One region of the Bacillus marinisedimentorum genome, then DNA from elsewhere that is predicted to be linked to it. Evidence: riboswitches for the same ligand, from Rfam matches in the RefSeq annotation. Region 1 holds a riboswitch; each other region holds the start of a gene.
What was found. Region 1 has a riboswitch for S-adenosylmethionine ahead of A4U59_RS01310 (methionine ABC transporter ATP-binding protein). Riboswitches for the same ligand answer to the same signal wherever they lie in the genome.

Region 1 (7,997 bases):
CCATATCCGAAGGGAACAGCGCCAGACCCGCAACCTCGTGTTCCATTATGAGGAAGAGACTGAAGACAATGTCCAGGAGGAAACGTTCGCAGAACAAAAGGCGTCTATTGACCAGTATACCCGGGAAGAGGAAAGCGCTGAACGGGTAACTGAAATCATGGAATATCAAAAATTGCTTGCACAGTATGATATAACCTTTGAAGCACTTGTTAAACATTGTCCGAAACATATTGATGCACGTGATAATGCGAAAGAAATCGCTTATTTGATCGCGCACGACGAAGAACTCTCCCGCTATCTCAAAGACAAAAAAAGGCTGCCGATAAAAAATATAGAAAAAATGGTGGATTGCAGTCGTAAAACAATAGAGAGAAATCGAAAGTATATAATAGCAGTTGCGCTAATATATCTTGGCGATTTTCATTCATTACAGTCTTACATTGAGATATAAAGGGGGGAGTCAATGGTGAAACGCGGAATCATAATGGAAATTAACCGTAAGAAAGCGGTTGTCATGACGAGGAACGGGGCATTCGAGCAAATCCGTCTGAAAAAAGGCCAGGATGTGCAGCTCGGAGAAGAAATTTTAATCCCTGAAGAACCTCAAAAGCGGGTGTTTCCTTCATTCGCACCGTCAATTACTGTGGCAGCTGCAGTTGCGGCGTTTATTATCGCGTTTGCCGGGATTTTTTCGTTCAATACCGAGCCAGTAGCGGCGTATGTAAGTATTGATGTGAATCCCAGTATGGAAGTCGGGGTGAACCAGGACATGAAGGTCCTTGAGTACACCTCGCTGAACGATGATGGCAAGGCGTTGCAAAAAGAAATAGATAAGTTGAAAGGCTTGCCGCTTGCCGAGTTTGTAGAATCGGTTGTTGCACTAATAAAAGAAAAGGGATATTTTAACTCTAATCAGGATGTACTGCTTGCTTCCACATCAATGCTGGAAGATAAAAATGACAAAGAGAAAATGCAGCAAGCACTTGCACGCGAGCTCGTTGCAGTACAAAACCGTCTATTAACACAAAATGAAGAGATCGCCGTAAAAGTTGTATATGCTGATGAAGAAACAAGGGAACATGCTAAACAGAACGGCATTTCTACCGGTAAATACCTTGTTTATGAAGATGCTGTCAAACAGGGGAACGAGCTGACAATGGATGAGGCTAAGACACTTTCAGTAACTGAACTGAAAAAGAAAGCCGAACCACGCCCTGAAATGGATAAAAATGGAAAGGGAGTAAATATTCAGCATGCCGGAGGCAATAAAGATGAAAAAGCCGTACCTAATTCAAATGCACCTGGCCAAATAAAGAAGAACGAGAAGCAGGGCGCTCCTGGGTTTGAAGACAAGGAACCGCCGGGCCAGACTGGAAAGTCAAATGGTCATTCCAACGGGAATGGAAAAGGAAACGCTGAAAAAAAAACAAATAATGGCTCAATGAATAAGTCCGATTCAGTTGATAAAGAAGGCAAGAGTAATGCTGGCGGCAACAAACAGAAAGATAAAAAGCAAAATAACAGCCAGGGTAAAAACAAAGTCAACAAACAGCAAAATAATTCCAACGGCAAAAATAACCAATAAATAGCGGAGAAAAAGGCGATTTGTTTTTACATATTACCTTATTTCTCGGGAAATAATGACACAGGCTTTTTTAAAGCCTGTGTTTTCTGTTTTGGTAACGGTGAAGCACTGAGTGACAAAAAATGACCGGGTTCTGCCTTAATGCGCAAATATAACTTCCGATCTGCAGCGTGTCAACTTTTACACAAACAGCCGCACATCCGCTTTTTGAAAATATTGTCGGACGATTTTTCAAGGAAATTCGATGGGGAAGGCGAATTCCAGGGTAAAGATGTTTCCTTGAAAGCGGTGATGAACATGTTTGTGGTTTCGCTAACAAAAATGATAGCAGGTGCGGGAAATGCTCCTCATCTACAGCCGTTATTCAAAAAACCAGAAATGATGATGTTCTTCTTTTCGGAAGAGGAGGCTGCAGCAGTGGAGTTGTCAGATAAAGGGCTGCGACTTTTATATGCGCTTCCGGACACATGCCCGGACATAATTATTCGCGGGTGCGATGGAGCGCTCGTGAATTTGATAACCGGAATGAAGCCGCTCCGCACCCTTGAACGGGATAAAGAGCTCTCAGTCAAGTGTACATTCAGGAATAAGCTCTGGCTGGAGTCCCTTTTTCTGATGAGCAAGCATCACGGCCAAAACATCATTTGAGCAGTGTGCCGAGTGATTGGATGATGTCCATGAAATCAGCACGGTCATCAAATGAGGCTTCGATTTCATGATGCTGGTTAAGCAAAAATGTGGCAGGCACCCCTGTGCATTGATAGGCATCATATGCGTTTGTCCCCTCATCCATAAGGATAGGGAATGTCCACTGCTGTTCGCGTGCCATCTTTAAAGCGTTTTCCGTACTGGCCTCACGCCCTGTTACGTTGATTGTAATGAATGCCAGGTCTGTTTCTGCAGGAAGTGTTTTATAAAAAGCATCTTTTTGAGGCAAATCCCGCTGGCAGTCCGGACACCATGATACCCAGAACGTGATCATGACATTTTTTCCTCTGTAGTCATCCAAAGATACAAGGTTTCCTGTTTGTATGTCCTTTAATGTGAACCCCGGTGCCTTCATCAAACCATCCTCCCAACTATAGCCGGTTTCCGCTGGGTAAGCTGCCGGCAGTGTTCTTCTTTTCATGTTAAACTTCATCAAGTTTCTGTTTCCCATCGTAAAGGAAAAGGCGGCTGTACGCAATTGTCAGCCCGTGTCGTTTAAGCTGTTTTTTTGGACTATTTTGTTGACAGCTAATGATAGGCGTGCTAATATCTTCATTAGTTTCAAAAACATTAGTCGTTTAACTCAATAAAGTGTGATTGACTCTTATCACGAGAGGTGGAGGGACTGGCCCGATGAAACCCGGCAACCGGCAGGCATGATGCTTGTAAAGGTGCCAATTCCTGCAAAGCTGAGGCTTTGGGAGATGAGAGAAAGGAATTGTTCATTAAACCTTTCTGCTCATCTGTGCAGAAAGGTTTTTTTATATTGAATGGGTGAACACTTTTTTTGGATGCGCCTTAAAATGCAGATGTCATTATTTATGGAAGAAATGAGGAAACAGCATGATACAGTTATCCAATATCGAGAAAGTCTTTAAGTCCAAAAAGGGACCGATCGAAGCTGTCAAAGATGTAAACCTTACGATCCAAAACGGTGAAATATACGGCATTATTGGATACAGCGGTGCAGGGAAAAGTACGCTGATCCGTATGCTTAATGGATTGGAAAAGCCTACAGGAGGCACAATCACAGTCGGTGATTGGAATATGAATACGTTATCCGGCCGTGAACTCAGGCTTGCCCGCCAGGAGATCGGAATGGTGTTTCAGCATTTCAATCTGCTCTGGTCACGAACGGTCTATGATAATATTGCATTTCCGCTCGAGATATCAAGAGTAGCCAAAAAGGAACGGAACGAACGGGTCCTCGAGCTGATTCGGCTTGTCGGCCTGCAGGGGCGCGAAGATGCATATCCATCTGAGTTGAGCGGAGGCCAGAAACAGCGTGTCGGAATCGCACGCGCCCTTGCCAATAATCCGAAAGTGCTGCTATGCGATGAAGCAACATCTGCACTTGACCCGGAAACGACCGATTCGATTCTTGACCTGCTCGTTGATATTAATGAGCGATTCGGCCTGACAATTGTGTTGATTACTCATGAGATGCATGTCATTCATAAAATCAGCCACCGGGTAGCGGTTATGGAAAACGGCCGTGTTGTTGAAGAAGGAAACGTTAGAGATGTATTCCGAAAACCGAAACAGCAAGTGACGAGACGGTTTGTGAAACAGGTGACCGAGCCTGATGAAGCTGAAGAAACGATTGAGCATCTGCTTGCCCAGTATGAACACGGCAAGGTTATTCAACTGACGTTCATCGGGAATGACGCGGAAGAGCCTGTCATAAATGAAACGATTAAGAAATTCGAAGTGATCGTCAACATTCTGCAGGGCAAAGTGCAGCAGACAAACAGCGGCACATATGGGACATTGTTTGTCCATTTCTCCGGAGATGATGATGAAGTGAACCGGGCAATCAGCCATATCAGGAAACGCGGAGTGGAAGCAGAGGTGCTGCAAAGTGTTTGAAAATGTCATTTGGGATAAAGTCTGGGAAGCGACGCTGGAAACATTGTATATGACTGTGATTTCTGTTGCCGCCACTTTCATTTTGGGGATTGTATTAGGCCTATTGCTGTTTTTGACCTCACGGGGAAATCTGTGGGAAAACAGGCTGTTGAATAGTATTATTGCAGGATATGTAAATATATTCAGGTCGATTCCTTTCATTATATTAATTATATTGCTGATTCCTTTTACAAAGCTGCTGGTCGGCTCAATGCTGGGAGCAAAAGCGGCATTGCCGGCGCTTATTTTCGGAGCGGCGCCCTTTTATGCCAGGATGGTGGAAATCGCCCTCCGTGAAATTGATAAAGGCGTCATCGAAGCCTCGCGGGCGATGGGTGCAAGTACATGGACAATCATATTCAAAGTATTTTTGCCGGAATCAATGCCGGCTCTTATATCCGGTATTACTGTCACCGCGATTGCACTTGTAGGCTACACAGCGATGGCAGGAGTAGTTGGAGCCGGCGGGCTAGGGGACCTTGCTTATCTTGAGGGATTCCAGCGCAGCCATAATGATGTGACAGTCGTCGCAACAATCGTCATCTTGCTCATTGTATTTGTTCTCCAATTTATTGGTGATATAGCAGTAAACAAAATAGATAAACGCTAGGAGGATTTTTCATCATGAAAAAACTAATTCTTACAATTAGCATTGTATTATTAATCGGGGTACTGGCCGCATGCGGCGGAAATGAAAGTGGAAGCGGAGAGAGCAAGAAGCTTGTTGTCGGTGCTTCAAATGTACCCCATTCAGAAATACTTGAAGAAGCCAAGCCGCTCCTTGAAGAAAAAGGCGTTGACCTTCAGATTGAAACATTCCAGGATTATATTCTTCCAAATAAGGCTCTTGAAGAAGGTGAGCTTGATGCAAACTACTTCCAGCACATACCATATCTGGAAGATCAGAAGAAAAAACACGGGTATGACTTTGTCAACGCTGGAGGAATCCATATTGAGCCTATCGGTGTTTATTCCCAGGAATATAAAAGCTTGAACGACCTGCCGGAAGGTGCAACGGTTGTCATGAGCAACTCTGTTGCAGACCACGGCCGCATGCTTTCCCTTCTGGAAGAAGAAGGCTTGATCAAACTTAAAGAAGGCGTGGAAAAAACGAACGCGACTCTTGAAGATATTGAAGAAAATCCGAAAAACCTGAATTTTAAGGCTGATATTGATGCCGGAATGCTTCCGCGTGCATATGAAAACAACGAAGGCGATGCTGTCCTGATCAATACGAACTATGCGATCGATGCAGGGTTGAATCCGATGGAGGATGCAATTGCCCTCGAAGGTTCAAATTCTCCTTATGTCAACGTCATCGCTGTCCGGGAAAAGGATAAGGATAATGAAAACATCAAGACGCTTGTTGAAGTGCTGCGTTCAGAAGAGATTCAGACCTTCATTGAAGAAGAATACAAAGGAGCTGTTGTTCCTGTTGACGGCGAGTAATTGCGAAACCCGGCTTATGCCGGGTTTTTTGTATGCCCTCAAGTGATTTACACTGGTTCCCGCCGAATTCCTTCGCCAAGATAAGAGGTCTATTTCCGTATTCAATAGGGGGTGCGTCCTGTGCAATTGCAAAAAGCAGCTAGTTCATGGCTGTTTTTCAACATTACATTCTGCAGCCCATAAAAAAGCGGGATAGTTCCTATTTATATGCATCATAATAATCACGAACCAAATTCAGATAGGAGTGAAAAGGATGTACCATGAACCACGCAATTCAACAGAAGCAGCTTTGCATGAATACAAAGAAGGGCTGGGGATCTTTACACAAAAAATGCCGGATATCGCCCGCCATTATAATGCATTTACCGAAACATGCTTTGAGGAAGGAATGCTGAGCCGCCGTGAGAAGCAGCTCATCGCCCTGGGAATCAGCCTTAATTCACAGGACGAGTATTGTATCATCTATCACGTGAAAGGCTGTCTGGACGAAGGGTGTTCAGAAGAAGAAATTCTTGAAGCGGTCGGAGTGACGGCAGCCTTTGGAGGCGGAGCTGCCATGAGCCAGGCGGTAACGCTTGTACAGGAAGCAGTATCTGAACTTACCGACCTGAAACAATAAGACTTCAACGATGCGAACTGAATTTTCTAACAAATCCCGCCCAAATAAGAGGATATGATTGCAAATGGGAGCAATAGTGCCCTTTATTCAGCTGAAGTATTCCGGTACCCCGCCAGCCTTTATTATCGTGAAATGTTTACGATATGGGTCTTTGTGGTAAATGTAGTAACGTGATACGATTAATCACGAAGTTAAAACCATTGAAAGGATGGGTTCATTATTAGTGACCTGGAGCTGAATTATACAGCTGAAATGGAAAAGGCGATGTATCAGTCTCATGGAATGGGATATGAGGAGTACGGGCGGAAGCTCGATAAACGCCTCAAGGTGGAAAAACGGCGTGAACAGGAATATGAAAAGAGTTTGCGTGTCGTAGATCAAGCCAGTCGCCGCATCGGATTTTAACTTGAAAATAACGATAAAGCCTATAGCATGATAAACAAGAAAAAAACCAGTTCGTATAACTGGTTTTTTTCTTGTTTATCCGTCATCATAGTGTAGGAAGCTGAAAACGGCACAAAATAAGCGGAGCCGGTTCTTCGCGTGCAGAATACTCTGGGGTGGAACCAGAGCTTCTGTCATGGAAAAAAATGTTTTAGGCTATTGAGGTTGATTATACTTTTCATTTGTTATAACATTGGAATGAGAATAGAATGAGAATACAGCAGTAATAATAAAATTCTAGAAAAAACCAGGAATATTAAGATTATTGGAGGTATAAAAATGGCAGGTTCAACACTTAAGATTGAGAATTTACACGTATCAATTGAGGGAAAGGAAATCCTCAAGGGCGTTAATTTAGAAATTAAAGGCGGGGAAATCCACGCTGTCATGGGTCCAAACGGAACAGGAAAATCAACACTTGCTTCAGCGGTCATGGGTCATCCCAAGTACGAAGTGACTGAGGGCACAATCACGTTTGACGGTCAAGATGTTCTCGAAATGGAAGTGGATGAGCGGGCGCGTGTCGGGATGTTCCTGGCTATGCAATACCCGAGTGAAATCGACGGCGTTACAAATGCCGACTTCCTTCGTTCCTCCATCAATGCACGGCGCGGGGAAGGAAATGAGATTTCGCTCATGAAGTTTGTTAAAACACTTGATAAAAAAATGGATTTCCTCGACATGGATCCAAATATGGCCCAGCGTTATCTGAACCAGGGATTCTCCGGCGGCGAGAAAAAGCGGAATGAAATCCTGCAAATGATGATGCTTGAACCGAAAATCGCAATTCTGGATGAAATTGATTCCGGCCTTGATATCGATGCGTTGAAAGTCGTTTCCAACGGCGTAAACGAAATGCGCGGCGAAGACTTCGGCTGCTTAATCATTACCCACTATCAGCGTCTGCTTAACTACATCACACCTGATAAAGTGCATGTCATGATGCAGGGCAGGATCGTAAAATCAGGCGGACCGGAACTGGCCCAGCGCCTTGAAGAAGAAGGATATGACTGGATCAAAGAAGAGCTTGGCATCGAAGACGAAACAGTAGGCCAGGAAGCGTAAGCGGAAGGGGGATGAACATGTCAGTGGATACGAAGTTACAATACGACCAGGACTACATTAAACAGTTTTCACAGAAAAATGGTGAACCCGAGTGGCTGACGCAATTCCGCCTTGATGCACTGGCAAAAGCGGAAGACCTGCCGATGCCCCGCCCGGATAAAACCAAAATCGATAATTGGAATTTCACGCAATTCAAGCATGATTCCTCTGGTGAAAAAA
Region 2 (7,997 bases), on a different contig from region 1:
AAACTGTCCACCTCTATAGACGAATAATATCATGTTAAGAAAGCCAAAAAAGTAAAAAACCGAACTAACGCGAAACTCTATTTAGAGCTTCGTAACATAGTTCGGATTTTTCTTTGACTAAAATACTTTTGTCCCAGCCTCTTTTTTCTCTAATCAATTAAAGGTTTGCTTGATTTTAACCATATCTGTCACACAACAGTATTGTTTAAGCCGGTTCCCCCTAAGCAAGAGAAAGGATCCCCCTGATGTGTAAGCCGTTCTACTTTCCCGTCTCAGACCATATATTGGCTTCTGATACGGGAAATGGGGGACAGGTTATATGTATGTTATGTTATCCTTGATGCTTTCTCTATTGATGGGATACTCGGCTGCGGAAGACATGGAAATCGATTTGAAGCAAGAACCGGTAACGGTCACGTTTGCGGGTGACATCATGATGGATCGGTCCGTCAGACAGGCAATCGCTGAACATGGTCCGCTTTATCCGTTCACGGAAGTGAGGGAACTGGTCAGCGCTGCTGATTATGCAGTGGCCAATCTTGAAACAGCTGTAACCGGGAGACATGAAAAGTATCCTAAAATGTATAACTTTAAATCAACTCCTGAGGCGCTGGACGGTGTAAAGCAGGCTGGATTTGACCTTGTGACACTGGCGAATAACCATACGATGGATTACGGAATTGACGGGCTGCTGGATACAATGGCTTATGTCAATTCAGCCGGGCTCGCATACATTGGCGCCGGGGTCAACAGCAAAGAGGCATATCAGGACCATTCCGTCCATATAAAAGGGCTGCATATCAAATTTCTAGGAATTTCAAGAGTATTGCCGGCGGGTGATTGGTTTGCAGGGAAAACAAAGCGGGGAATCGCAAGTGCTTATGATTTGGAGCGGGTGCTCTCGGTTGTCAGGAGGGAGAGCCGGAACACGGATTATTTGTTTGTTTATATGCATTGGGGTTATGAACGGAACGATTTTCCGGCTGCATACCAGACGGCTGCGGCCAGGAAGTTGATTGATGCAGGAGCAGACGGCATTATCGGCAGCCATCCCCATGTGCTGCAGGGACTTGAATATTATCAAGGTAAGCCAATCGCCTATTCGCTCGGCAACTTTTTGTTTCCTGACTACGTCAGTGGCAAGACGGCGGAAACGGGCCTGTTGACGATTCGGTTGGACGGAGAAAAAGTAAATGCGGCGTTCAAGCCGTTCCGGATTGTGGATGACCGGATCATTAAATTGTCGCAAGAAGAAGAAAAAATGGCTTTCAACCGTCTGCAGCAACTATCGCCGGCTGTTTCATTTCAGGCCGGGGTAGTGCTGGATAGGAAAACATATGCCGGGGAAATTGCCGATTAATTGATGATTTTGTCACAGAATTGTATCATTGTTTTTTTCGTTTGTTTTGTTAGAATAGGTAGGAGAGATAGAGGATATACGTATAGGGGGATGTTTAATGGCAGATGTGAATATATTTTTAGCTTTTGGCGCCGGCTTTCTTTCGTTTATTTCGCCGTGCTGCCTACCGCTTTATCCTGCCTTTTTAAGTTATATAACAGGGGTGTCCGTGAACGAACTGAAAGAAGATAATGCTATGCTGCAGCGCCGGACACTTTTACACACGATATTCTTTTTGGTCGGTTTCTCGATTATTTTCCTTGTATTAGGCATGTCGACATCACTGGTTGGCCAGCTGTTTGTAAAATACAGCGACTTGATCCGTCAGGTCGGCGCGATTTTAATCGTGTTCTTCGGTTTTGTCATCGTCGGTGTGTTAAAACCTGAATTTTTGATGAAGGATCATAAACTTTCGTTTAAAAATAGGCCATCGGGATATTTTGGCTCCGTATTGATCGGCATCGGTTTCGCCGCGGGATGGACGCCGTGCACGGGACCGATTCTGGCAGCTGTTCTGGCGATGAGCGTCACGAATCCCGGATCGGGAATGATGTATATGATTGCATATACACTCGGCTTTGCAGTGCCGTTTTTGATCATGTCATTTTTCATCGGGCGCATGCAATGGATTAAAAAGCACAATGCAAAAATTGTCCATGCGGGCGGTTATGTGATGATCATCATGGGGATTTTCCTATTCTTCGATTGGATGACCAAAATCAGCTCTTACCTGATTAATGTTTTCGGGGGCTTCACAGGATTTTAATCTGCGAACCGCTATACTATAATTGATTAAGACAGAATAAGCAGCAGCATAAGGAGAGTAGCCATGAGATCAAACGATGTGATTTTAAAAACGACAACTACGACGATTGCTTTTGTAATCCTGGCTTTTTCATTTTATCTTTTTTTGGCTGGCCATAACGCTCCAGGAGGCGGATTCATTGGCGGGCTCATGACAGCAGGTGCACTTGTGCTGATGTATATCAGCTACGGGATGGAGACGATGTCGCGTATCATCAAAGTGAATTTCCGCAGCTTCATACCGATGGGCTTACTGACAGCAGGTCTGACCGGTATGGGTTCTTTCCTTTTTGATGTCCCATTCCTTTCCCAAACATTCGGCCATTTCCATTTGCCTCTTCTTGGCGATGTCGAACTGGCGACAGCCATGTTATTCGATCTTGGGGTGTATTTGACCGTAGTCGGAATTACAATGACGATTATTTTAACGATTGCAGAAGACCAATGATGTAAAGCGAGACGGCCTGTTGCAGGCCGTCTTCTCTTATTACGATGAGAATGCTGAAATGGGGGACGTGTGTTGGCAAGTGTATTAGTTGTGGATGATGTCCAGTTCATGAGGGCCAAGTTGAAGGATATGCTCGTACAGGGCGGGCATGAAGTTCAATGTGAGGCGGAAAACGGCAAAGAAGCCGTTTCCATCTACAAAGACTGCAAGCCTGACCTGGTGATTATGGATGTCACAATGCCGGAAATGAATGGAATAGAAGCACTCAGGGAGATTAAGGTGTTCGACCCGTCTGCCCTCGTCATCATGTGTTCAGCGATGGGTCAGGAAAAACTGGTGATGGAAGCAGTCGAAGCGGGGGCAAAGGACTTTATCATCAAACCATTTGAGGACAGCCGTGTATTGGATGCGATCAACCACATGATCAGGTAAATAGGTAAATCCGGTGTGATAACCACTGTAAGTACGGTATAATGGATAATATCCAGAATTTGAATTAAAAGGGTGAGGAAGTTGCTGATATGGGTCAGCACCATTTTTGCAGCCTTCATGGCGTCATTCATGATTTTTGTACGGATAAAGGCGGCTGAAAGGCCGGTTTCTGCCATAAAATTGATCCTTCCTCCGGTTTTTATGAGCACTGGTTTTTTCATGTTTGCAATACCTTATTTCAGGGTGCCGCCGGCTGAAGGAGCAGAGGCGTTTCTTGTCGGTTCACTTTTTTCAATATTACTGATAAAAACATCCCGCTTCACTGTTTCAGGGAATAAGATATATTTACAAAGGTCGAAGGCATTTGTCTTTTTGCTGATTGGGCTGCTTCTTCTCCGGCTCGTCATGAAAAGTTTTCTCGGCCATTACATTTCCTTCGGTGAAACGAGCGGCCTGTTTTTTATTCTGGCATTCGGCATGATCCTGCCGTGGAGGCTGTCGATGTACCTATCTTACAAAAAGATTAAAAAGCAGTTATATATCAAGGATGGAAACCTGCTCCATCCATAAATAAATGTGCCTGTTTTCAGCAACCGGTCCAGTTAACGGTGAGAAAAGCTATTTTAAGGACGAAATCGCCTATGTTTTCGTCCTTTTCTTTTTCCTGCAGTTTTCCATTCAGCATAACAAATAAGTGACACAGGTTAAATGCTTGTTCTTTTGCTGGAAAGGCTGGGGAAATACATTCTTGCCGGCTGCTCCGCAGAAATCATCCACCCGTTTTAAATTACAAAACAAATAACAACGTCCAGGTGAGAAACCTGGACGTTGTGCTATTTTCATTGTGATCACTTACTGAATTCACTTGCAAATCAGCTGGCGATAGTACGAATTAACATTTTTCTCTTCCAGAACTGTACCCTATACGTTTTTAAAATAAATGCTCATAAGGCACAAGACTAATATGTTTTTCGGTTAATGTTTTTCTCAAAAACTTATGGTCACGTTTCGGGGTCGCCATAATATATCCCCTGATCACATGGTCCTGTTCGATGCGCCGTGCGTTTTCTTGCAGCGCAAGTTCGCCGATCTTACCGGCGATTTTTTGCCTGGCAACATCCCTGAACAACTCGGGCACCGGCAAAACAAGCTCTTCGAGGAAACGTTTCTGCTCATCCGGCCAGAGGTGTTTCGACTGCTCGATATAATATTCCTGCCAGTCCATGATCGATTTTCCGTCTTCTTTCGGAAGTTTTTTCAGAAATTTCCTGAACATGAAGTAACCGCCGATCGCCATCATGACAAAGAGGAAAACAGACCAGAAAGCGATGAAAAGAATAAACCAATCGGACATTTAAAAACCCACTTCCTTTAATCAGCACAATTCATGTTTCATTATACAACTGAAAAAGGCAGCAGACAATCATCAGCAAAAGATAGGATGTTGGAGACAAAGGAAGCAGGTAAAAAATGTTGACAGGAAAAAGGCATTAAAGTATCATAACAAATAATTAACTGAATATTTAGTTCTTATCAAGAGAGGTGGAGGGACTGGCCCGATGAAACCCGGCAACCCGTCAAATGGCTGCATTTGATCAGGTGCCAAATCCTGCAAAGCTTGCTTGCTTTGGAAGATAAGAGAGTCGACTGTGACATATCAGGGCCTCTCTATCAAAGAGAGGCCCTTTTCTTGTATACAGTTTATCAAGTCTGTCCGAGAGCGTACGGGAGTTATTTTGAAAAAATAATGATAACCGAAAAAAGGAGTGTGGGAACATGGAAAAAAGGAATTATCGCATTGAAACGCTTGGCATTCACGGAGGGCTTCAGCCCGATCCTTCGACAGGGGCCCGGTCACTGCCGATCTACCAGTCCAACGCGTTCCAGTTTGAAAACAGCGGACATGCTGCGAACCTGTTCGATTTACAGGAAGAAGGCTATATTTATACGCGGATCGGCAACCCGACAGTTTCAGCGCTCGAACAACGCATGGCTGACCTTGAAGGCGGAGTCGGTGCACTTGCAACAGCGAGCGGTATGTCCGCAATATTGCTTTCTATCCTGAACATAGCGGAATCAGGTGATGAAATCGTATCGGCATCGACCCTGTACGGGGGCACATATAACCTTTTTGCTGTCACACTGCCGAAGTACGGTATTAAGACAAGGTTTGTCGACCCCGAAGACCCGCAAGCTTTCAGAGAAGCTATTAATTCAAACACGAAAGCAATATATGCAGAAACGATCGGCAATCCGGGACTCCACGTGCTTGATATTGAAAAAACATCACAAATTGCCCGTGAAGCGGGACTCCCGCTCATCATCGACAATACATTCGCAACTCCGTATTTGTGCAGGCCGATTGAACACGGTGCAGATATCGTCATCCACTCTGCGACCAAATGGCTTGGCGGAAATGGGACAACGATGGGAGGGGTCATTGTAGACGGCGGGAAATTTGACTGGCAATCCGATAAATTTCCGGAATTCAACCGTCCGGATGAAAGCTATCACGGTCTGACATATGCAAAAGACCTGGGTGAAGAGGCTTATATTTTGAAAGCCAGGGTTCAGATGATGCGTGACCTCGGGCCTGCGATGAGCCCGTTTAATGCTTTCCAGTTATCGCTCGGACTTGAAACGCTGCATGTAAGGATGAAGGAACATGTGAACAATGCGAGGGATTTGGTGAAGTATCTGGAATCGCATCCAGGTGTAGAATGGGTCCTTTATCCGGAACTTGACAGCCATCCTTCCAGGGCGCTGGCAGAGAAATATTTGCCGAAAGGGGCCGGGTCAGTGCTCGTGTTTGGGATTAAAGGAGGACGCGAAGCAGGGGCGAAGGTCATCGACAATGTGAAATTGTGGTCGCATGTCGCGAATGTCGGGGATGCGAAAAGCCTTATCATCCATCCTGCTTCCACCACACATAGGCAGTTGTCGGATGAAGACTTGAAAACGACAGGAGTTACGGAAGATATGATCAGGCTTTCTGTCGGAATAGAACACATTGATGACATAACAGCCGACCTGCAATACGCAATTGAAGAAGCGAATGGATATCGTCCAGTTGAGAAAACTGCACAGCGTTAAATAATGCGGCTCCCTGAAAAGGGGCCTTTTTTTTTGACAGGCTTCATCCTGTATGGATTTTCCGGACAACCGGACAGGAGCGGATATGAATGAAAACGCTTCAAAAAAATTTACAATTGAACGCCATAAACCTTTAAAGTACTGAAGTTGCCGGAATGTAAGCGATTACAATAAAACTGATAAATCAAAATTATCTGAAAAGTTTCGATTTTGCTGTTGACCTCCTTATGAAACCGGCGTATTATTGTCCTCAATCAAACAAATTATCTTCTTCACAAGGCGGATTGAAAACTGTCCCGGCGCTTTCTGATGAAGAACGAAAGGAGTGGTTGTGTGAGCGAGCAATGGATCTATTTAAACGGCCGATTCGTAACGAAAGAACATGCAGTTGTTTCCGTTTATGATCACGGATTTTTATACGGCGACGGGGTGTTCGAAGGCATTCGCATGTATGACGGAAATGTCTTCAGGCTTAATGAGCATCTTGACCGGCTGTATAATTCCGCCCAATCTATCATGTTGAAGATTCCGCATACAAAAGAGGAGATGCAGGCAATTATTATCGAGACCTTGCGGAAAAACGATTTCCGGGATGCTTATATCCGGGTTGTCGTTTCCAGAGGGCCAGGAAACCTCGGCCTTGATCCGTTCCCTTGCCGCAACCCGCAGGTCATTGTCATTGCAGAACAGCTGGCATTGTTTCCGAAAAAGCTTTACGAAACGGGCATTGAGATTGCTACGGTGGCCAGCCGGAGAAACCGGGCGGACGTACTAAGCCCTAAAGTGAAATCACTGAATTATTTGAATAATATCCTTGTGAAAATTGAAGCTCACCTTGCCGGTGTCAGTGAAGCGCTCATGCTGAATGATCAGGGTTATGTAGCCGAAGGCTCGGCCGATAACGTATTCCTCATGAAAGACAGCGTGATAAAGACACCGCCAGGCTATATCGGCGCCCTTGAGGGGATTACACGGAACGCCATTATGGAACTTGCCGCCGAGATGGGCTATACAGTCAAAGAAGAAGTTTTCACAAGACATGATGTATATGTTGCCGACGAAGTGTTTTTAACCGGTACAGCAGCAGAGGTGATTGCCGTTGTTAAAGTTGACGGCCGTGAGATCGGAACCGGAAAACCAGGCCCCCACACGAAAAAGCTTCTGCAGGGCTTTCGGAAAAAGGTAACATTGGACGGAATGAAAGTATACCACCAGGAAAAAGATGTTCAGGCAGGATAGGCGGGATAATTGATGAGAAGCGACATGATTAAAAAAGGAATTGACAGAGCTCCGCACCGCAGCCTTCTGCATGCGGCTGGAGTCAAAACGGAAGATTTGCACAAACCGTTCATCGGCGTATGCAACTCCTATATTGACATCATACCGGGGCATATGCACTTAAATAAATTTGCGGAAGTTGTAAAAGAAGAAATCCGGAAGGCTGGAGGTATTCCGTTCGAATTCAATACAATCGGAGTGGATGACGGCATTGCAATGGGCCATATCGGAATGAGATATTCACTTCCGAGCAGGGAACTCATAGCCGACTCGGCAGAAACAGTCATCAACGCCCACTGGTTCGACGGTGTGTTTTATATTCCGAACTGTGACAAAATCACACCGGGTATGCTGATGGCATCCGTAAGGACCAATGTTCCTTCCGTTTTTGTATCAGGAGGACCGATGGAAGCGGGGCGTTCTGAATCGGGTGAATCGCTTTCCCTCGTTTCCGTATTTGAAGGGGTCGGAGCGCATCAGTCAGGAAGAATGTCACTCGAAGAACTGCAGCAGCTGGAAACGAGTGCCTGTCCGACATGCGGA
Region 3 (7,997 bases), on a different contig from region 1:
CGGCGGAGAAGGAAACGAAGACTTTGCCGGCAGAGACCGCTGGGATGCGGTCAACGGCCTGGAAGTCCTCAGAAACCTGCCGGTGGCCGATTCGGACCGAATTCATTTATTTGGATTTTCAAGGGGCGGGGTCATGGCGCTTTGGACCGCTATATTATCTCAAAAAGCTGCTTCAGTTATCACATGGGGTGGCGTTTCTGATGTGGCGCTCACTTATAAAGAGCGAGTTGATTTAAGAAGGATGATGAAAAGGGTAATCGGCGGTACGCCGTGGAAAGCGGCCGGAAACTATGCCGGCAGGAACCCGTTATTGAAACTGACCGGGATGGACGCTGATGTTTTGATTATTCATGGAAAGAAAGATGAAAATGTCTCGGTTGAACATGCATATCTTCTTGAAGACGCAATGAAAAAAGAAAGGAAGCCGGTTGAATCGTGGATTTTTCCCCAGCAGGATCATTATTTTCCTCCCCGGCTGAACAGGGAAGTAACGGAAAAGGCATGCCGGTGGATGAAAAGGAGGAGGCTTAAGCAGCGCGGCCGGTAACAAAAAAATCGGGATGAAGAAGAAGGCGGGAACTTTGGCGCTCTCTACCCGGACACTTCTGAAACACACAAAAGCAGCTCCCTTTCGGAAGCTGCTTCTTCGTTTTGTTTTACAGGTTCGGACCTGCATTTTTGATTTCAGGTGAAACATTGTCAAATTTGGTGAAGTTCTCTTTGAACTGCCTCGCAAGTTCTTCCGCTTTTTTCACATAGGCTGATTCGTCGCTCCATGTTTTACGCGGCTGAAGTACCTCATCAGGTACACCAGGACAATGGACGGGCATTTGCAGGCCGAAAATCGGGTCTGTCACTGTTTCTACAGAGTTCAGTTCGCCTTCTAGCGCTGCCTGGACCATTGCCCGTGTATAAGGAAGGTTCATGCGGCTTCCAACTCCGTACTCACCACCGGTCCAGCCTGTATTCACGAGGAAGACCTGGACGTTATGCTGATCAATTTTTTCTCCGAGCATTTCAGCATATACGTGTGCAGGAAGAGGCAGGAACGGCGACCCGAAGCATGTTGAGAAGGTTGCTTCAGGAGAAGTGACCCCGCGTTCAGTTCCGGCAAGTTTGCTAGTATATCCGCTCAGGAAGTGATACATTGCCTGTTCCTTCGTCAGCCGGCTGATAGGAGGGAGGACGCCGAATGCATCGGCCGTCAGGAAAATAATGGTGTTCGGATGTCCTGCGACACTCGGAATGACGATATTATCTATGGCATCAATCGGATATGCCGCCCTTGTATTTTCAGTCAATGTTGTATTGTCATAGTCGGCTACACGAGAATGGTCATCGAGTATGACATTTTCAAGCACGGATCCATAACGGATGGCATCCCAGATTTGAGGCTCTTTTTCTTGCGATAAATTGATGCATTTTGCATAGCAGCCGCCTTCAATGTTAAAAATGCCGTTCTCGGACCAGCCGTGCTCATCGTCGCCGATAAGGCGCCGGTTCGGGTCTGCAGAAAGAGTCGTTTTCCCTGTACCGGAAAGACCGAAGAACAGGGCGACATCTCCTTCCTGGCCTACGTTCGCTGAACAATGCATAGACAGGGTACCGCGTTCAGGAAGAATATAATTCATCACGGAGAAAATCGACTTTTTAATCTCGCCGGCATATTCGGTTCCGCCAATCAATACGATACGTTTCTCGAAGGAAATGATGATGAATGTTTCGGAATTCGTCCCATCCACCGCAGGATCAGCTTTGAAGCCAGGTGCGGAAATCACCGTGAATTCGGCTTCATGATCCCTGAGATCCTCTTCGTTCGGGCGGATGAAAAGCTGTCGGGCAAACAGGTTATGCCATGCATACTCGTTTACAACCTGGATAGGCAGGCGGTAACGTTTGTCAGCACCGGCGAAACCTTTGAATACAAACAATTCCTGCTGTTCTTTCAAATAAGTAAGGACTTTGTCGTAAAGCGCTTCAAATACACTCGCGGAAATCGGCTGGTTCACCGGTCCCCAATTTATTTTATCTTTTGTGGAGGCTTCTTCTACAATAAATTTATCTTTAGGGGAGCGCCCGGTATATTTTCCGGTTGTAGCCCTGAGTGCTCCGGTTGATGTCAAAACCCCTTCATTGCGGAGAAGCGCCTTTTCAGTCAATTCTGGTACGGATAGGTTATGCCGGACATTATTGCCATTCAGGATGGCGGCCAGGCCGGTTGTAAGATCTACTGAGTTCATTACACAAACCTTCTTTCTTCATAATATGAGATTCCTTATGAGACTCCGCTGTGGAACAGAAGGTGTAAAATCTTTGGTCCCATAGGGATAAATGACCGAGTTTTACACTTGATTCGATATGCTAAAAATAGTATAACACATTTATTTTTTCAGTCTACACTAAACAAGTTGCTTACCTGAAAAATATACTTATATATGCCCGTCTCTTCATCAGAAAACACTTATTTTGCAATTTTTTATAAAAATTTTCAAGTTTTTCTCTTTAAAAGGAAAATGTGTTCTAATATTGAAATCCCTTTCAATACGTTTATGTATCAATATGATACAAATGCACTTACTGTGCCTTAGGTAAGCTGTTGGCATTACTTTGTACAGATTCAGGAACTGAAATACATTTGAATTTTGCTGGCCACAGGGAATGAAAAGTTTGTGAAGGAAACGGATGAAAAGGGCTGTGTCAGGCGTGAACAATGGCAGCCTGTTACCTGTAAAATTGAATAAGTTTGGTTATAAGCAGACACCGTAAGAAAGGAATATAACGATAATAGAAGGAATGGATGTTTATATTATTCACACAATAAACGAGGAAACTGCCTGAAACGTCCGGATGTTCATGACGGTTTTATTGACATGGTTCGACCAATGCGTTATGATAGCACGCGAACGGATACTCTTATCCCGAGCTGGTGGAGGGACAGGCCCAACGAAACCCGGCAACCGTCACCCTATGTGAAAAGGTGCTAACCTGAGCAAGGCGGACAGCCTTGATCGATAAGAGCGAAAGGCAAGAGCGTAAAACCTTTCCTCAAACGGGAAGGTTTTTTTATACTTTCAGCCCATCTTTAGGCTTTGGAAGTATAGCAACCTGCCGGGCAGCGGAGTTAATTGCTGCAAGGGGGGATCATTTGCCTGTTATTGCCGCTGACAGGACTCTTTCAGGCATCAAGAGGCCAAAGAGGAAGTTAATTTATAATCCCTTTAGGGAAATGAGTACCGTATCAATCAGCAGTCTTTATTTAAGGAGGTACTAGTGTTCCATGACAAAAACCCGCCGTTTGTTTACGTCTGAATCGGTGACAGAAGGGCATCCCGATAAAATTTGTGACCAGATTTCAGACGCCATTCTTGATGCAATTTTAAAGAGCGACCCGAATGCACGTGTCGCCTGTGAAACAACAGTAAATACAGGGCTTGTCCTTGTAACAGGTGAAATTACCACTTCGACATACGTGGATATTCCGAAGCTTGTGCGTGAAACCGTAAAAGGAATCGGATATACACGGGCAAAATACGGATTTGATGCGGAAACTTGTGCAGTTTTGACATCTATCGATGAGCAGTCCCCCGATATTGCGATGGGCGTTGATAAGGCTCTTGAGGCAAGGGAAGGGCAAATGACAGATGCCGAAATAGAAGCAATCGGAGCCGGCGACCAGGGCTTGATGTTCGGGTACGCCACAAGGGAAACAGAGGAACTGATGCCTTTGCCGATTTCACTCGCGCACAAGCTTGCCCGCAGGCTGACAGAAGTCCGCAAAGAAGAAATCCTCCCATACTTACGCCCTGATGGAAAGACACAGGTGACGGTGGAATATGATGAAAATGACAATCCTGTCAGGATTGATACTATCGTCATTTCGACACAGCACCATCCGGAAGTTTCGCTTGAACAGATTCAGCGGAATATCAAAGAATATATCATCAAGCCGATTGTTCCTGAAAACCTGATTGATGAAGACACGAAATTTTTCATCAACCCGACAGGCCGGTTCGTCATCGGCGGTCCGCTCGGTGACGCCGGTTTGACTGGACGAAAAATCATTGTCGATACGTATGGAGGCTATGCCCGCCATGGCGGAGGGGCCTTTTCCGGTAAGGATCCGACAAAAGTGGACCGTTCCGCAGCATATGCGGCCCGTTATGTCGCCAAGAATATCGTAGCTGCAGACCTTGCTGACAAATGCGAGGTGCAGCTTGCTTACGCCATCGGTGTTGCCCAGCCTGTTTCCATCTCAATTGATACGTTCGGAACAGGAAAAGTTTCTGAAGAGAAACTGGTGGAAATGGTCCGCCAGACATTTGATTTACGTCCGGCAGGCATCATTAAAATGCTTGACCTGAGAAAACCGATTTACAAACAGACAGCGGCATACGGTCATTTCGGCCGTACGGATATCGATGTTCCGTGGGAAAAAGCCGATAAAGCCGGCGCGCTGAAGGAACTCGCTTCTGCTGAATAAGTGTTTGGATAGTGTTAAAATCACTGCTGAATCTTTTAAGCAGTTCATTCTGTAGAGAATCCTGAACAATAATAAAGGCTCAGAATCGTTTTAATTAGCGGTTCTGAGCTTTTTTTAGAGATTACCCACTTAAGGCCAGTCGGAAAATTTCTTTCCTTTAGTGTGAGGTGTAATTCATGGGGTCTGTTCGCGGAGCTGTTTGGGGAGAAATCCGGTCAGAGGGCCTGAGCGCGCAGCTTTTTGGCGCGAAATAATGCTTGAACGGCGTGAAACAAACCAAGTGGCGTGAAAGCGGGCTATATCGGCGTGAAACGTAATCGGTTTGGCGCGAAAACCGGGAGAAACGGCGCGAAAGCCGCACCCTGGATGTAGCGTAAAGCCGGTCGGCGCGAAAACCCGCTCCTATGGCGCGAAAATTCGTTTGAATGGCGTGAAATCACCCGTATGGCGTGAAAGCGAACAGTTGTGGCGTGAATTTTGAAGGAGTTGGCAAGAAAAGCGGCAGATTTGGCTCGAAAACCAGGAGAAACGGCGCGAAAGCCGCACCCTGGATGTAGCGTAAAGCCGGTCGGCGCGAAAACCCGCTCCTATGGCGCGAAAATTCGTTTGAATGGCGTGAAACCACCCGTATGGCGTCCAAAGCGAGCAGTTGTGGCGTGAAATTTGAAAGAGGTGGCAAGAAAAGCGGCAGATTTGGCGCGAAAACCGGGAGAGACGGCGCGAAAGCCGCACCCTGGACGTAGCGTAAAGCCGGTCGGCGCGAAAACCCGCTCCTATGGCGCGAAAATTCGTTTGAATGGCGTGAAACCACCCGTATGGCGTGAAAGCGAACAGTTGTGGCGTGAAATTTGAAGGAGTTGGCAAGAAAAGCGGCAGATTTGGCTCAAAAACCGGGAGAAACGGCGTGAAACCCGCTCACTGGGCCGACACCGAAAAGCCGTTTGGCGTTATACGGCGCGTCACGCGCCCACAGAGAATGCATGCGAAATTGTTTGGCTCGAAACCCTGTTTAAATCAAGCCAAAAAGTGACTGTAATGAAATCACACGTTTCTTTTCCTTTCCTGCTGTTTTATAATTGAATAAATAGTAAGAAAATTCAGCTGCTGGAATATGCCTGATTGGCATCTGGAAGCTGTTCGATTTCTGACATATGATTTGGCGATCAAGCCTTGCATCTTTTACAAAGGGATTATTACAAAACAGGGGGAAGGCTATGATGATAATTAGACCTGCAACAAGCAAGGATGCTCAAGCGGTCCGTACAGTTGCCGTTAAAAGCTGGATGGATACGTATGGGACGTTTTATACAAAGGAAGAAACCGAAGAATTCATGGAAACGGTATATGCCTATGATAACTTGCTGAAATCCATTTCAGAGAGTGAATCATCCGAGAATCACCATTTCCTTGTTTCGGAAGAAGACGGATCGATTACAGGAATAATGGAAATCATCAAGCGTGAGGCGGGCTGGGAAATTTTACGGCTTTATGTGCTGCCGGAATTCCAGCGGCAAAAGATCGGCACCGAGCTGCTTGCGGCTGTTATGCAGACGGTTAAAAAAGGGCCGCTGCGCGTTTGTGTTGAAGTCCGCAATCAGCGGGGCCTTGCTTTCTACAGGAAAGCCGGCTTCAGTGAAACGAAACGTCAAAAAGATGATTTCTTTGTGCTGACCGGGGAATTATTAGTATTGGAAAAAGCACTGGACGGCATTGCCATTTGACAATGCCGTTTTAGTTATCATCCTTTGGCTCGATGGGGGTAAGTTTTTTATAATAATGGCCTTTTTCCATGTATTCTCTGCGGATCCTCGCCATATCTTCCAGATCCTCCTCGTTCAATTCCCTTACAACCTTCGCCGGACGTCCATATGCAAGTGAATTGGGCGGGATCTTCTTGCCTGGCGGAACAAGGCTGCCGGCTCCAATGAAAGCCCCTTTCCCGATTTCGGCGCCGTCCAGGACGATTGACCCCATGCCGATGAGGGCGTGCTTCCGGATAATGGAGCTATGGAGAATGACCTGGTGCCCGACAGTAACGCCGTCTTCAAGGATAAGCGGGTTGCCCGGGCTCTGGTGGAGTACGCAATTGTCCTGGACATTCACCCCGTTCCCGATGATGGTCGGGGCGACATCGCCGCGGATGGATGTGTTAAACCAGATACTTGAATCCTTGCCGATTGATACATCGCCGCTGATTGTGACATAATCAGCGATATAGGCACTGTTGGAGATCTGCGGAGTTTTCCCTTTATAGCTGTAAATCATTTCAGTTCCTGCCTTTCAAAATCATTCTTAATTACAACGTTAAAATATAACGTATCCTGTATAAAACCAGTGTACCAGAAAAGTCGATATAGAAGAAAAGATTAAAAAGGAGCGAGCACGATGTGGAAATGGGAGGCTGACAATGCAAAAGCGGTTATGGTCATGGTTCATGGAGCAGGGGAGCACCATGGCAGATATTCATGGCTGATTGAAATGTGGAGGGCGGCAGGCTTTCATGTCATCATGGGTGACTTGCCCGGCCAGGGAACCTCAACACGCCGGCGGGGCCATATTGATTCATTCGATGAGTATATCGAAGCGGTTGAAATGTGGCTGAAAGAAGCATTCACATACGAGCTCCCGGTATTTTTACTGGGGCACAGCATGGGCGGGCTGATAGCCATCAGGTCAATGCAGGAAAAGCATTTCCCCGTTGCGGCCGTCCTGTTATCATCACCGGCGCTCGGTCTTGTAGAACCGCCTCCGAAAAGGCTGGAAATGGCATCCAAGGCATTGAACGCAGTACTTCCGGGAGCGATGTTTGATTCCCATTTGAAACCCGGCATGGGGACACGGAACAGGGAAATCAATGAAATGGACGAAAATGACAGCCTGATTGTCCGCAAGGTTTCCGTCCGATGGTACCGGGAGCTGGTCCAGGCAATAAAGCAAGCGTCCGAACAGGTGCTGAATTTTCCTGACGTTCCTGTTTTATTATTCCAGGGCGGAGAGGATAAAATTATAGATAAAGTGCTTGTACGTGAATTTTTTGACAAGCTTCCAGTGAACGAAAAGATGTATAAAGAATGGGCTGGCTTATACCATGAAGTATTCAATGATCCAGAAAGGGAACAGGTTTTTGAGATGGCAAAAAGCTTTGTGGATATGACCCTTGAAAATCTTGCCTGGGAAAAAAAGTTACAAAATGAACAGGAGTGATCGCTTGGGTGCAGTACCGAAAACACCAGTTACCCTGATGGCCGGCATCTACACGAAAGTGCTCCCCGAAGTCCATAACCAGTTAAACCGCTGGAAGAGGCGGGCTGAATCGATACCTGATCCAGAACTGAGAAAACAGGCGCTTGCAAGCATACAAACGAAAACGTTCCACTGTGAAGGCGGATCGATTTATGGCATCCTCGCTGGGCGTGATTTGAAAACGAGCATTGAATTCATTACAGCATATCAGACAATAAGCGATTATCTTGATAATTTGTGTGACCGCAGCACTTCTCAGGATGCCGATGATTTT
Region 4 (7,997 bases), on a different contig from region 1:
AAGATTGCCGGGGACCGTAAACGGTTCCACCAGAGATAGGTTAAGAGGAGCTGCCCTGGATAAGCGGGGCAGCTCTTATTTTTTGTTAAATGTTTTATAGTAGGATTCTGTCTCAGTCCGTACGGTACATCCGTTTCTTTGGAATACCTTTTGCATTTTCGTGTTGGCCCGGTGGGTGCCGCCTGCATAGTGGGAGGCTCCCATTTCCTTCAGTTTGCCAAGGGACTGTCGGTGGATTTCAGCGCTTTTTCCAGTGCCCCTTGACTCCGGAAGCAGTCCGAAATAAAACAGCCTGCCTTCGTCAATGGTGCCCGGTTCGATGTGCGGCATGGAGATGGCGATTGCGTTTCCATCTTCATAAATGGCATTGCATGTCCTTTTCCAGTCAGGCCCGAGTTCGCGCCTGACGGATTCCAGGTGCTCCGCAATCGGCAGGGTCGACGGTGCGTTATCGGAGCCTGACATCGCCTGTTCCCAGAGCGACATGAATTTCTCTTCAGTCAAGTTCTTGTCTTCGAGTGACCTCCACTCATAGCGGTCCGGCGCATTTGCGTCAACGTTTTTCAGATCCAGGTATACTTCAACCCGGGATGCGTAATGTTTAAATCCGGAAGCCTTGAGCATTTCTGAAAGGGCTGGAAAATATGGAGTCTTTGCATTGAGTAGAAACCCTATCCGTTTTACATCCAGTTTTTCGGTGTACTCCATCAGTTCCTGGAGCTTGTTTTCATACGCTGCTTTTGTAAAATTGGTTATCGGCCGCACTTCTTCGATTTGGATTGATATCGGCAGGCCGTTGAGAATGTTGAAAGAATCGCCGAACAGTCTTTTTATTGTGTTTGTTGGTTCCATTATAATCACCTTTGTATTGATTGTTTTTATAGGTGGCTGTGGTTTTAAACCATTACATTAATATGAAAGTGGGCGTGGTTTAAGTTCTCGTAATGTGGGCTTCCCTCTTCATGTGGGGATAAAAGCCGGGTTTAGGTTCCTGTATTTTCTTTGTTGAGTTGATTAAGGGTACTGAATGTTGATTCATTGCTTGTAATGCTGAGTTAGCTTCGATTATAGGGACTGAATTCCGATTCAGTGCCCGTAATGCAGCCTCCGTTCACCATTAGAGGCACTGAATTCTGATTCAGTGCCCGTAACGCAGCCTTCGTTCCCGATTAGAAGCACTGAATTCTGATTCAGTGCCCGTAATGCAGCCCTCGTTCCCGATTAGAGGCACTGAATTCTGATTCAGTGCCCGTAATGCAGCCTCCGTTCCCGATTAAAGGCACTGAATTCTGATTCAGTGCCCGTAATGCAGCCCTCGTTCCCGATTATAAGCACTGAATTCTGAATCAGTGCCCGTAATGCAGCCTCCGTTCCCGATTAGAAGCACTGAATTCTGAATCAGTGCCCGCAATGCAGCCCTCGTTCCCGATTAGAGGCACTGAATTCTGAATCAGTGCCCGTAATGCAGCCTTCGTTCCCGATTAGAAGCACTGAACCCCTATTCAGTCCCTGTAATGTAGTCTTCCTGCATTATAGGCACGGAAGCCGTGTTCCCGTGCCTATAAAGCATCCTTGTCCTCCATTATAGGCACGGAAGCCGTGTTCCCGTGCCTATAAAGCATCCTTGTCCTCCATTATAGGCACGGAAGCCGTGTTCCCGTGCTTATAAACCATCCATGTTCTTCATTATAGGCACGGAAGCCGTGTTCCCGTGCTTATAAACCATCCATGTTCTTCATTATAGGCACGGAAGCCGTGTTCCCGTGCTTATAAACCATCCTTGTTCTTCATTATAAGCACGGAAGCCGTGTTCTCGTGCCTATAAAGCATCCTTGTCCTCCATTATAGGCACGGAAGCCGAAATCCCATGCTTATAAAGCATCCTTTCCCATCACTATAGGCACGGGAACAGTATTCCCGTGCCTATAATTCCCTCATTGACCTGATTACAGGAACCGACTCTCCGTTCACTGCTTCCACAAAACACACTGAACCCTCTTTCAGGTCCAGAATGCTGTCTGTACAAAAAATATAGGCGTTAAAATCGATACACCGCTCAGATCCAATCCTCATGAGGCATACCCGCCCCTAAATAACTTCTCCACTATAAATCAAAGCCCCTTGTTCCGTCCTTTCCACTCCCTCATTCTACTTTCACGTGCACCGCCTGAATAGCATTATATCCATATCCTTTCCGGTTCCAAAAGGCCTCTGCCGGCTGAGTCCTGCCGGCGGAGTCAGACGCCCTGGCCCTGATTTCATACTCCCCGGGTTCTCTCACTTCCCAGTCGATGCTCCACTTTGTCCAGGCGTACTGTTCATTTGCCGGTTTGCTTAACCCTGCCTGATTCCATGTCTGGCCGCCGTCCAGGCTGATGTCCACTGCTGTGATTTCTCCTTCACCAGACCATGCAATCCCTTTGATCTCATGTATGCCGGTATTCAGAATTTCGTAGTCCAGCGGTTTTTGGATGATTGAATTGACATGAGTTGTCGTTACAGGAAATTTGTCCCAGTCGCTGTCGGGGTGGGGATAATAGTTATAATCGATTGACTGGAAGGGTCCCTGGAACTTATGATCGATGACCGTTATTCGTTTCACCCATTTTACCGAGGACATAGCGTACCATTGCGGGACGATAAGGCGAAGGGGGAATCCATGCTTAAATGAGAGAGGCCTGCCATTGTATTCATAGGCAAGAATCGTGTCTGGATGCAGTGCTTTTTCAACCGGCAGGCTGCGGGCAAAGGGAACCGTTCCATCCATATCTGTCCGTTCTCCTTTATCCCATCCTTCAAAAACAACCTCTTTGGCTGAAGATGACAGACCTGTCATGGAAAAAAGATGATGCAGCGGCACTCCTGTCCAGCGGCCCTCTCCGATTGCGCCGTCTTCCCATTGCTCGCCGAATACTGCCGGCTTGAAGTTTGCCCGTTTATTACCTGCACATTCCAAAACAGCTGTAATGGTTTTTGAATGCATGGAGTGGAAGTCCTGATAGCGGAACAAGTAAGGCTGCCGGACAAGCCCGCTGATAAGCAGATGTCCGGCAGGGCTCACGTTTTCCGGGTAAGCGAAATGGTTGCGCCGGTAAAAAAGCTTCCCGGGAATATGATCACTGTGCAAGAAATGAATCGGCGCCTCCTGATTTTCCGGATGAAGGCTTCTTGTTGTTAAGTAAGGCCGGATCTTTTTCATCTGAATTCCTCCCTCTGGCATTTTATTAAGGAAGTCATTTTTATATGAGTGAGCAGGTGGAAGAGATTGCTTAGAGAAAAAAATGAAAATTTTTAAAAAATTCTCTTGCGTTTAAAGCGCTTTCCATTGTAAAGTGGTAAAAACAATGATCAATTGAATAGTCTGACCGACACTTATCAAGAGAGATGGAGGGATCTGGCCCTGTGATATCTCAGCAACCAGCCTGAAAAGGCCCGGTGCTACGTCCAGCCAGGCAGAAGCCTGGGAGATAAGGGGAAATACATGAATCTGTAAAGCCTCTTCTTCCAGAAAAGGCTTTTTTTATTATATTTACTGTTTGCTGCGTTAAAGCGATGAACGTTTTCGGATAGTGGCGGCAATTCTGGCATTTCCATCATGACAACAAGGAGGAGAACGTATGGGACAGCATACAGATACAATTTTGGCACAGATCGGCAACAGGACAGATGAAAAAGGGGCAGTCAACCACCCTGTTTATTTCTCGACTGCATACCGGCATGAACAGGTCGGACAGACGGGCGGCTATGATTATACACGTACCGGCAATCCGACGAGGGAAGTGGCGGAAGATGCGATTGCCCGTCTTGAAAATGGGGATGAAGGATTCGCGTTCAGTTCAGGGATGGCAGCGATACAGGCCCTCATTTGCTTGTTCGCGCCTGGAGACGAATTGCTTGTATCGGCCGATTTGTACGGCGGCACATACCGGCTTTTTGAAACGAGCTGGAAGCAATACGGCATCAACATACAATATGGAAAAACAGTTGAGGATTTTGCGGAAAGAAGAACGGCAAACACAAAGGCGGTTTTCCTGGAAACGCCGACGAACCCGTTGATGGAAGAAGTGAGCATCAGGGAGGCGGCCGAGTTTGCGAAAGAACACGGGCTGCTTTTGATTGTCGATAACACTTTTTACACGCCGATCCTGCAAAAACCGCTCGACGAAGGGGCGGATATCGTCATCCACAGTGCGACGAAATATCTTGGCGGTCACAATGATGTACTGGCGGGTTTGCTTGCAGTAAAAGGGGAAGAAATTTGCGGGCAAATCTGCAGCTACCAGAACACGAGCGGCGCTGTCCTGTCACCTTTTGATTCCTGGCTGCTGGCGCGCGGGATGAAGACATTATCGCTCCGGATGGAACGGCATGAATACAATGCCAAACGGATTGCGGCGTTTTTGGCGGAACGGGAAGAAGTGACGGATGTCCTTTACCCGGGGCGCGGCGGCATGCTGTCGTTCCGGCTGGAAAAAGAAGAATGGGTGGAGCCGTTACTGCAGCACCTCCGCTTGATCACTTTTGCGGAAAGCCTCGGCGGCCCGGAAAGCTTCATCACGTACCCGGCCACACAGACCCATGCGGATATCCCGGAGGAAATCAGAACCGCTAACGGGGTCTGCAACAGGCTGCTCCGCTTCTCCGTCGGGATTGAACATGTATATGATTTGATAGACGATCTTGAACTTGCTTTCAGCGGCATGAAAGAGGCAAAGGCGGTCCAATAAAAAGGAGAGGAGTGGGAAGCATGGGATTTTTGAAAGATTTACAGGATGGTATTTTAATAGGTGACGGGGCGATGGGAACTCTGTTATATACGAACGGAATCAGTACCTGTTTTGAAGAATTGAATGTCACGAAGCCTGACGATGTGCTGAATGTCCATAAAGCGTATGTGAACGCCGGCGCGAATGTCATACAGACGAACACATACGGCGCGAACCGCATCAAGCTCGCCCGGTACGGACTGGAAGACAAAGTTTCGGAAATCAATACAGCGGCAGCAAAACTCGCCAAACAGGCAGCAGGGGAAAAAGCATACGTGTTAGGCACCATCGGCGGCCTGCGCGGCATCCGGAAAAGCGAGGCATCACTGGCAGAAATCAGGGCCAGCTTTACTGAGCAGGCAGAGAGCCTGTTGAGCGAGAAAGTTGATGGTCTTCTCCTTGAAACGTATTATGATTTTGAAGAGCTGACAGAGGTTGTGAAATTGGCGCGCAAAACCACTGATTTGCCGATCGTCGCCCATGTTTCCCTGCACGAAGCCGGCCGGCTGCAAAACGGGATGAGGCTTGCAGATGCGTTCGCTGAACTAGAAAAACTTGGCGCTGATGTGATTGGCCTTAACTGCCGTCTCGGCCCTTATCATATGATTCAGGCGCTGGAGCAGGTGCCGCTCCCTGAGCAAGCGGTCCTGTCGGTTTATCCGAACGCCAGCCTGCCGGATTTTGTGGATGGGCGGTTCGTGTATGAAACCGAGACGGCGTATTTTGAAGAGGCGGCCCGTTCATTCCGCGAACAGGGTGCGCGATTGATCGGAGGCTGCTGCGGGACGACGCCTGAACATATCGAAGCGATGGCCGATGCCTTAAGAGGGCTTGTGCCTGTGAAACATAAAGAAGTGATTCTTCCGGAAACAGAAACGGAACCGCCTGCTCATACATTGATAATCGACCGACGCCGCAGGTCTCATCTGCATGAAGCGGTGCAAAGCAAGCGCTCGGTCATTGTTGAACTGGATCCGCCGAAACACCTGGAAACGGAGTCGTTCATCGAAGGGGCCCGGGCGCTCAAAAAAGCAGGCATTGACGCGCTGACAATGGCCGATAATTCACTGGCTTCCCCGCGCATCAGCAACATGGCTGCTGCAGCGATTTTAAAAGAGCAGGTAAAAGTCCGGCCGCTCGTGCATGTCGCATGCCGCGACCGCAACCTGATCGGAACCCAGTCCCATTTGATGGGATTGCATATGCTTGGCATTGACCAGATTCTTGCTGTTACGGGTGACCCGGCCCGGGTCGGCGATTTTCCGGGTGCTTCATCCGTTTTTGATGTCTCCTCATTTGAATTGATCGAATTGATGAAGAAAATGAATGAAGGCTATTCGTATTCGGGGCAGCCGCTGAAGGAAAGGACGAGGTTCTCCGTTGCGGCCGCTTTCAATCCGAACGTGAAGTATCTTGACAGGGCGGTGGATCGGCTCCGCAAAAAAGCGAGAGCAGGTGCGGACTACTTCATCAGCCAGCCGGTCTACAGCGAGAAGCAGCTGATTGAAGTCCATGAAGCGGTAAAGGATCTTGATGAACCGGTATATATCGGCATCATGCCGCTGACAGGCGCCCGAAATGCTGAATTCCTCCACAATGAGGTCCCGGGGATCAAGCTTTCCGATGATATCAGAAGGCGGATGGCCCTGACAGAAGGCGATAAGGAAAAAGCAAGGCAGGAAGGCCTCGCCATATCCAGGTCGCTGATTGACGCAGCTTATGATTTATTCAATGGAATTTATTTGATCACACCGTTTATGCGGTATGATTTAAGTGTCGAATTGACGGAATATATCCATGAGAAGGACCGGTTGAAGAAGGCGGAAAGGGAGATGACACATGGCAGATAACACAGCATTGTTTCAGCAGCAATTGAAGAAAAAAATACTGGTCATCGACGGGGCAATGGGAACGATGCTCCAGGATGCGGAGCTGACCGCGGAAGATTTCGGCGGGCCCGAATTCGAAGGGTGCAATGAAATCCTGACGGAGACCCGGCCGGATCTTCTTCTCCATATACACCGGACATATTTGAAGGCAAAAGCTGATATCATCGAAACGAATACGTTCGGTGCGACAAGCATTGTCCTTGCTGAATACGATATCGCAGACAGGGCTTACGAGTTGAATGTGGAGTCGGCAAAGCTTGCCCGCCAGGCAGCAGACGAATTCTCGACTGATGAGTGGCCGCGTTTTGTCGCGGGATCGATGGGCCCGACAACAAAGACACTGTCCGTAACCGGCGGCTCGACGTTTGAAAAAATGGCCGATGCATACGAAGAGCAGGCCCGCGGCCTGATTGACGGCGGCGCCGACCTGCTTTTGCTTGAAACGAGCCAGGATATGCTGAATGTAAAAGCAGGTTTCAACAGCATTGCACGGGCATTCGAAAAGACCGGCAAAAAAATTCCGCTCATGCTGTCCGGAACGATTGAACCGATGGGGACGACGCTTGCAGGACAGAATATCGAAGCATTCTATCTGTCAGCCGAGCATATGGAGCCTGTTTCAGTCGGATTGAACTGTGCGACAGGCCCGGAGTTCATGACGGATCACTTGCGGACACTGTCAGGCCTTGCGACTGCAGCAGTGAGCTGTTACCCGAATGCCGGGCTGCCTGACGAAGAAGGCCATTACCATGAGACGCCGGAATTGCTCGCCAAAAAACTGGCGGCTTTTGCGGAAAAAGGCTGGGTGAACATTGTCGGCGGCTGCTGCGGCACAACACCCGCGCATATCGAAGCGATCGCAGAAGCGGTAGGTGAGTATGAGCCGCGGCAAATCCTCGATCATACCCATGGCCATGCTGTTTCCGGAATTGAGCCGCTGGTATATGACGAATCGATGAGGCCGCTCCTTGTCGGTGAACGGACGAACGTCATCGGCTCGAAGAAATTCAAGCGGCTTATCCGCGAGGAAAAGTTCGAGGAAGCATCTGAAGTCGCACGGGCCCAGGTGAAGGCCGGCGCCCATGTTATCGACGTATGCCTCGCTGATCCCGATCGGGAAGAGGTCCAGGACATGGACCGGTTCATCCGTGAGGTTGTCAAAAAGGTGAAAGTGCCGCTCGTAATCGATTCAACTGATGAAGATGTCATTGAGCGGGCCCTTCTCCATTCGCAGGGCAAGGCGATCATAAACTCGATCAATCTTGAAGACGGGGAGGAGCGGTTTGCCGCTGTTGTCCCTCTTTTGAAAAAATACGGCGGTGCGGTCGTCGTCGGAACAATT

Region 2: linked by a shared signal. The riboswitch ahead of A4U59_RS09825 (O-acetylhomoserine aminocarboxypropyltransferase/cysteine synthase family protein) and the one ahead of A4U59_RS01310 (methionine ABC transporter ATP-binding protein) in region 1 are both predicted to bind S-adenosylmethionine.
Region 3: linked by a shared signal. The riboswitch ahead of metK (methionine adenosyltransferase) and the one ahead of A4U59_RS01310 (methionine ABC transporter ATP-binding protein) in region 1 are both predicted to bind S-adenosylmethionine.
Region 4: linked by a shared signal. The riboswitch ahead of A4U59_RS14965 (methionine biosynthesis PLP-dependent protein) and the one ahead of A4U59_RS01310 (methionine ABC transporter ATP-binding protein) in region 1 are both predicted to bind S-adenosylmethionine.

What each region holds. Positions count from the first base shown of each region.
Region 1 covers NZ_LWBL02000005.1:169,173-177,169, reverse strand. Annotated here, with positions in the region: gene sigI (RNA polymerase sigma-I factor) at 1-451, shown strand, start outside; gene A4U59_RS01325 (anti-sigma factor domain-containing protein) at 464-1,585, shown strand; gene A4U59_RS21585 (hypothetical protein) at 1,793-2,233, shown strand; gene A4U59_RS01315 (peroxiredoxin family protein) at 2,226-2,714, opposite strand; SAM riboswitch class I at 2,895-3,004, shown strand; gene A4U59_RS01310 (methionine ABC transporter ATP-binding protein) at 3,137-4,162, shown strand; gene A4U59_RS01305 (methionine ABC transporter permease) at 4,212-4,811, shown strand; gene A4U59_RS01300 (MetQ/NlpA family ABC transporter substrate-binding protein) at 4,826-5,650, shown strand; gene A4U59_RS01295 (carboxymuconolactone decarboxylase family protein) at 5,904-6,269, shown strand; gene A4U59_RS21580 (YuzK family famiily protein) at 6,522-6,674, shown strand; gene sufC (Fe-S cluster assembly ATPase SufC) at 6,993-7,778, shown strand; gene sufD (Fe-S cluster assembly protein SufD) at 7,796-7,997, shown strand, end outside.
Region 2 covers NZ_LWBL02000030.1:134,602-142,598, forward strand. Annotated here, with positions in the region: gene A4U59_RS09795 (CapA family protein) at 320-1,360, shown strand; gene A4U59_RS09800 (cytochrome c biogenesis CcdA family protein) at 1,458-2,165, shown strand; gene A4U59_RS09805 (Na(+)/H(+) antiporter subunit B) at 2,229-2,651, shown strand; gene A4U59_RS09810 (response regulator) at 2,724-3,083, shown strand; gene A4U59_RS09815 (CcdC family protein) at 3,165-3,653, shown strand; gene A4U59_RS09820 (DUF2621 domain-containing protein) at 4,015-4,437, opposite strand; SAM riboswitch class I at 4,611-4,724, shown strand; gene A4U59_RS09825 (O-acetylhomoserine aminocarboxypropyltransferase/cysteine synthase family protein) at 4,860-6,176, shown strand; gene ilvE (branched-chain-amino-acid transaminase) at 6,510-7,415, shown strand; gene ilvD (dihydroxy-acid dehydratase) at 7,428-7,997, shown strand, end outside.
Region 3 covers NZ_LWBL02000029.1:50,999-58,995, reverse strand. Annotated here, with positions in the region: gene A4U59_RS09045 (alpha/beta hydrolase family protein) at 1-547, shown strand, start outside; gene pckA (phosphoenolpyruvate carboxykinase (ATP)) at 657-2,240, opposite strand; SAM riboswitch class I at 2,911-3,018, shown strand; gene metK (methionine adenosyltransferase) at 3,278-4,480, shown strand; gene A4U59_RS09030 (GNAT family N-acetyltransferase) at 5,695-6,201, shown strand; gene A4U59_RS09025 (gamma carbonic anhydrase) at 6,212-6,745, opposite strand; gene A4U59_RS09020 (alpha/beta hydrolase) at 6,866-7,684, shown strand; gene A4U59_RS09015 (tetraprenyl-beta-curcumene synthase family protein) at 7,722-7,997, shown strand, end outside.
Region 4 covers NZ_LWBL02000049.1:67,693-75,689, forward strand. Annotated here, with positions in the region: gene rsgA (ribosome small subunit-dependent GTPase A) at 1-39, shown strand, start outside; gene A4U59_RS14955 (N-acetyltransferase) at 76-852, opposite strand; gene A4U59_RS14960 (sulfite oxidase) at 2,144-3,199, opposite strand; SAM riboswitch class I at 3,370-3,474, shown strand; gene A4U59_RS14965 (methionine biosynthesis PLP-dependent protein) at 3,618-4,727, shown strand; gene A4U59_RS14970 (bifunctional homocysteine S-methyltransferase/methylenetetrahydrofolate reductase) at 4,748-6,616, shown strand; gene metH (methionine synthase) at 6,606-7,997, shown strand, end outside.